Regions from separate parts of the Enterobacter sp. JBIWA008 genome, predicted to be linked through region 2. Evidence: predicted binding sites of a transcription regulator. Region 2 holds the regulator's gene; the other holds the start of a gene.
The links. The regulator Fur, encoded in region 2, represses iron uptake genes when iron is present. The targets are predictions, from matches to a motif close to ATAATAATGAGAACNACTATCAA.
Positions count from the first base shown of each region.

Region 1: the regulator Fur is predicted to act here: its motif matches at 1,930-1,952, upstream of sufA (Fe-S cluster assembly scaffold SufA).

Region 1 covers NZ_CP074149.1:2,122,512-2,125,628, reverse strand. Annotated here, with positions in the region: gene sufC (Fe-S cluster assembly ATPase SufC) at 1-13, opposite strand, end outside; gene sufB (Fe-S cluster assembly protein SufB) at 23-1,513, opposite strand; gene sufA (Fe-S cluster assembly scaffold SufA) at 1,522-1,890, opposite strand; gene KGP24_RS10355 (MerR family transcriptional regulator) at 2,198-2,926, opposite strand; gene KGP24_RS10350 (diguanylate phosphodiesterase) at 3,115-3,117, opposite strand, start outside.
Region 2 covers NZ_CP074149.1:1,372,403-1,375,519, reverse strand. Annotated here, with positions in the region: gene ybfE (LexA regulated protein) at 24-311, shown strand; gene fldA (flavodoxin FldA) at 467-997, shown strand; gene fur (ferric iron uptake transcriptional regulator) at 1,288-1,734, shown strand; gene chiQ (ChiQ/YbfN family lipoprotein) at 1,843-2,172, opposite strand; gene chiP (chitoporin) at 2,220-3,117, opposite strand, start outside.

The DNA of each region.
Region 1 (3,117 bases), 750 kb from region 2:
TAATACGTAACATGTGCTTTCCTTAACCGACGCTGTGTTCAAGACTAATGGCGAGGAGTTTCTGGGCTTCAACGGCAAATTCCAGCGGCAGTTCAGAGAACACATCCTTACAGAAGCCGTTAACGATCATTGAGATGGCGTCTTCTTCGCTGATCCCGCGCTGCAGGCAGTAGAAGAGCTGATCTTCCCCAATCCGCGACGTCGTCGCCTCGTGCTCAAGCTGGGCCGTGTTGTTACGGCACTCGACGTAGGGGAAGGTGTGCGCCCCGCAGTCTGCGCCAATCAGCATCGAGTCACACTGGGTAAAGTTTCGCGCATTGGTGGCCGTCGGCATGATTTTCACCAGCCCGCGATAGCTGTTCTGGCTATGCCCGGCAGAGATCCCTTTCGAGATGATGGTCGATTTGGTGTTTTTACCAATGTGGATCATCTTGGTGCCGGTATCGGCCTGCTGATGGCCGCTGGTCAGCGCCACCGAGTAAAACTCGCCGATGGAGTTATCCCCGCGCAGAATGCAGCTCGGGTATTTCCAGGTGATGGCGGAGCCGGTTTCTGACTGGGTCCACGACATCTTGCTGTTTTCGCCTTCGCACAGCGCGCGCTTGGTGACAAAGTTCAGGATACCGCCGGTATTGCCGTCGCCCGGGAACCAGTTTTGCACCGTGGAGTATTTCACCTCGGCATCTTTGTGGATGATGACCTCCACCACCGCCGCGTGCAGCTGGTAGCTGTCGCGAACCGGGGCGGAGCACCCTTCGATATAGCTGACGTAGCTGCCTTCATCCGCGACCAGAATCGTGCGTTCGAACTGGCCGGTTTTTTCGGCATTGATGCGGAAATAGGTGGAAAGCTCCATCGGACAGCGCACGCCTTTCGGCACGTAGATAAAGGTGCCGTCAGAGGCTACCGCCGCGTTGAGCGCCGCAAAGAAGTTGTCGTTAGAGGGCACCACGGTCCCAATGTATTTTTTCACCAGTTCCGGATGATCGTGAATCGCTTCGCCGAAGGAGCAGAAAATGATCCCCTGCTCTGCCAGCTTCTCACGGTAGGTGGTCGCCACCGAGACGGAGTCGAAAATGGCGTCCACCGCCACCTCTTTCCCTTCGCGAACGGGCACGCCCAGCTGGTTAAAGGCTTCTTCCACCTCTTTGCTGAGGAAGCTGTTCTCGGCACCGGTTTGCTGCACCGCCCCCGGCTGGGAGGCGCAGGTATCGTCACAGCTTCCGCAGGAGGGCGCGGAGTAGTAGCTGTAATCCTGATAGTTCAGCTTGTCGTAATGCGCTTTCAGCCAGTGCGGCTCTTCCATCTCCAGCCAGGCGCGGAAGGCGCTCAGGCGAAACTCCAGCATCCACTCCGGCTCGTTGCGTTTCGCCGAGATCGCCCGCACGACATCTTCGTTAATGCCTTTCGCCAGCTCATCGGTCTGCAGCTGGGTGAAGAACCCCTCTTTATAGTTGAGGTGCCCACCGCTCCAGGTATTTACATCACTCGTTGCTTCAGTATTACGAGACATAGTACCGCCTATACCCCAAAGCTTTCGCCGCAGCCGCATTCGTTCTGGGCTTTCGGGTTATGAAATTTGAATAACTGGTTTAAGCCTTCGCGGACGTAGTCCACTTCGGTACCGTCAATAAACGGCATGGCCTGCAGCGCGACGTACAGTTTCGCGCCGTCAGTCTCGAACACCAGGTCATCTTTCTCGGGTTCGGTGACGGTGTCGAGCACGTAACCGAAGCCCGCGCAGCCGGTCTGTTTGACACCCAAACGTACGCCGAGGATCTCGGGCTTTTTCGCCACCAGTTCGTGTATGTGTGCCGCCGCCGCTGGCGTGAGCGTTAAACCGCGCCAGGCAAAATCGGCAGGATTAAAGGTTTCTGAATGCAGTTCCATAGGTCCACCTCATCTGATAAGCCATCAGGGCATAACACCATGTTAGTGATAACGATTATCACTTCAACCCTCTGTCAGCAGGGGCATTCGGCTAAACCGCCCTTTTTGCCTACTTTTATTAAGCATAGACCCTGTGAGAGGATGCAGTCAGGATGGATGTATTTGTTCAATGCATTGATTAATAATGCATTTCATCGCGGCATTTATGACGGGGAAGAGAAAAGTAAAATATGCATCGGAAATGCCTATTTTTAAGATAGCTTTTGCTCAGAAAATGACAAAAAAAGGCCCTCTGGGCCTCTGACGATCAGTGATGAAATGAGACAGCAAACCCCTGTTCACGCCAGTGGTCGAGCTGTTCCTGCTGTCGAGGCGTTGGGGATTTCCCCGACCAGACGAAGATTTTTTGCCCAGGGAACAGTTCAGGACGCGGCGAATCAATAGGTTCTGCCAGGACGTCAATGTGCCAGCCCTTCTGCGATAAGCGCGCGGCTTCCAGCCACAGGTGGGTGCGGTCATCACATTCCCAGCCAATCAGGAGTGCGTCTTTACCGGGTTTTTTGCGGGACTCCGACAGGCTTGCAACCGCGAATTCGATCAGTACGCCGTCAAACAGGCTAGCCATGTGACGCACGGTGTTTTGATCCTGGTTCATGCGCTGACGAACCGGAGAGATAATATTGTCAATCAGCGCGTCTATCGCGTGATCGCGGCGGAATTCGCCGATTTTGGCGCGCAGCTTTGCCGGGCTGGCGTAACGCAGAACGGACATCATCTCTTCCTGGAACGAGACCCAGTTACCCGGAGTCAACACTTCTTTGTTTTCCAGCAAGGCTTTGACTTTTCCGACCGAGACGCCGCTTTTCATCAGGCGCTTGATCTCTTCAATACGCAGGATATCTTCATCGTCAAACTGACGATGACCTCCTTCACTTCGCTGCGGCTTCAACAATCCATAACGGCGCTGCCAGGCACGCAGCGTAACGGGGTTGATACCGCATCGTTCGGCCACTTCGCCGATACTGTAATAGGCCATTAACTCCCTCACGCTCAGAACTTCCATACCTAACTACACCAACCTTATCAGATTGTACACACCATTTGTATAACTAAGACCGCATTTAGAACGAGTGAACGGGCTTCTTTTCAATCCACCTGTTAATACATTGTTGTATAAAATTATCCGTTCGTACAGTTAAGTCTTCCGGATTGTGTACAGCTTTATCA
Region 2 (3,117 bases):
GTTTCCCCCGAAGTCTCAGAATCATGGCCAAAGAACAAACGGACCGTACGACACTAGATCTGTTCGCGAATGAGCGTCGCCCGGGACGACCCAAGACGAATCCGCTTTCGCGCGATGAACAGCTGCGTATCAATAAACGCAACCAGCTTAAACGCGATAAAAATCGTGGGCTTAAGCGTGTCGAACTGAAGCTTAACGCCGACGCCGTCGATGCGCTGAACGAGCTGGCTGACGCGCGAAATATCAGCCGCAGCGAGCTCATTGAAGAGATGTTGCTCGTCCAGCTTGAGACGTTGCGCAGCCAGGCATAAGTCTGAAAATCCCCTTTATCGCCCTTTTCATGTAGCACAGAGTGCAGTCCTGCGCGATAGCTGTTTCCGCAGGGTTGCCAGTTCTGCTATTATTGCCCTTATCCGTGGCCGAATTGCGCCACCATACTATTAAGTTTCAAGAGGTTATTTTACTCATGGCAATCATCGGCATTTTCTTTGGCAGTGATACCGGCAATACCGAAAATATCGCAAAAAACATTCAAAAACAGCTCGGTAAAGACGTTGCTGATGTGCATGACATCGCCAAGAGCAGCAAAGAAGATCTGGAAGGCTATGACATTCTGCTGCTGGGTATCCCAACCTGGTACTACGGTGAAGCCCAGTGCGACTGGGATGATTTCTTCCCGACGCTAGAAGAAGTGGACTTCAACGGTAAGCTGGTCGCCCTCTTTGGCTGTGGCGATCAGGAAGACTACGCCGAGTACTTCTGTGACGCGCTGGGTACCATCCGCGATATCATTGAGCCGAATGGCGCGGTTATCGTAGGCCACTGGCCGACCGCCGGTTACCACTTCGAAGCGTCTAAAGGCCTGGCCGATGACGATCATTTCGTAGGTCTGGCCATCGACGAAGACCGTCAGCCAGAGCTGACCGCCGAGCGCGTTGAGAAATGGGTCAAGCAGATCCGTGAAGAACTGCACCTGGACGATATTCTGAACGCCTGATTTTATCGCGGCGCAACTGCGGTTGCGCCCATGCCCCAGGTCAAACCGATTAAATTAATCGCTACAATCTTTTAACTTTTTCGCCCAGACCTGTACAATGTCTCCCTGATAAAATGTGGTTTTCCATTGAGCAAGTTTGTTGGTGATACCCCATTTTTATAAGCATATTTTGCCTGAGACTTGCAGTTTTCATTTAGCCATGGCAGTTCTATAATGAGACGCATTATCCCAGGTGCATTTTCTGTCACTTCCTACAGAAGTGAATCGTTTAGCAACAGGACAGATTCCGCATGACTGACAACAATACCGCATTAAAGAAGGCTGGCCTGAAAGTTACGCTTCCTCGGTTAAAAATCCTTGAAGTGCTTCAGGGTCCAGACAATCACCATGTCAGTGCGGAAGACCTTTATAAACGTCTTATCGACATGGGTGAAGAGATTGGGCTGGCTACCGTCTATCGCGTGCTGAACCAGTTTGATGACGCGGGCATTGTTACCCGTCATAATTTCGAAGGCGGTAAATCCGTTTTCGAACTGACCCAGCAGCACCACCACGATCACCTGATCTGCCTCGACTGTGGCAAGGTCATTGAATTTAGCGATGATTCAATCGAATCACGCCAGCGTGAAATCGCCGCGCGTCATGGCATCCGCCTGACGAACCACAGCCTGTACCTTTACGGTCACTGCGCTGAAGGCGATTGCCGCGAAGACGACCACGCGCACGATGCTAAGTAACTCAAGCTTTCATACTCTGAGCCAGCCGCGAGGTTGGCTTTTTTTTGCCTGTTTTCAGGCAAAAAAAAGCCCGGTAAGCGTAGCGCCACCGGGCATGATAACAGCGGGTTACTTACTGTTATTGCTTCTAATTTCTTTCCAGATCTGGTCGCAACGCTTCGCCACTTCCTGATCGTTACCGGTTTTACGCGCCTGAATGCAGGCCTGGTAATCCATCACGCGGATGTTCTCCTGCGTCGCGAACTGCTCGTGCGCTTTCTCTTTCTTCAGCACGTTCAGCACGCTCTGACAGGCTTCAATTTTCTCCGGCGATCCTTCCGCAGTATTAATACAGGCGCTATACGCCTCCTTCAGACGGGTGTCCTCTTTCGGCGCCTGAGTCTGAGCACACGCCACCAGCCCTGATGCCAGCAACGCGACGATTACGATTTTTTTCATCATGTGCAGTCTCCATGCCGGCGGAAGTTAACCCGCCAGCGCGTTCATCAGAAGATAGTGAATGGTGCGATAACCATGAATTTCACGTCACGCTCATCCTGGAAGATGTTGTTGTAGCCACCGCCATAGCTTGGCAGATCGGAATGGTTGTCATACTGAGTGAAGTGCAGCTTGAACATCGTGCCCTTCGCTCGGCCATCCTGCAGCACATATGCAGCATCCAGGCTGTAAGCAGATTCTTTCAGACGCTGGCTCTGATCGTAGATCGGTGCACTGCTTGGTTTTGCATCCCAACCGTAAGCGTAGGAAGCCCCAACGGACCATCCTGCAAGGTTCCAGTTTTTGAGGTCGTACATCGCGCCGAAGAATACCGCCTTTTCACCATTGGCGTTGAAGTCAGAACGGTTATCCCACCAAATATCTAAACGTCCGTTTGATGAAGCATAGGTTGGCGTCATGCGCTGCAGGAAGAAACCCTGATTACCGTCTGCTTTAACCCAGGTACCTTCCAGACGAAGATCCACCTGGCCTATTTTGTAGCCAAAGGTTAAAGCCTGCAGCCAGGCCGTGCCGTCATACAAATCGTTGGCCAGCGCGACCTCATCATTAGTCCTTAAGTTATTTTGCGCATCGGCTTTGTCACGTGCGCCATAGAACTGATAGCTGGTAGAGAGTGGGCTGCCAGCGATATCAAATTTATACGATGCTTTAGCAAAGTACTGATCCATATAGCCTTCAGCCTGGCCAAACGCTGCTTCCAGGACAAGGTCATTTTTAAAGTCGTATTTCAAACCTAAAGAGTGGAGATAATCCACTTTCGTTTTACGATCGCCCTGGTAGAACTTGTCCATCTCAATGTGCCACGGTGCTTTGTACTCGTTGGTCCACATATAGGAGAAGCTCAGCGCGCCCGCATCGCCGTAGTCAAAGTTAGCCCCAGCTTCC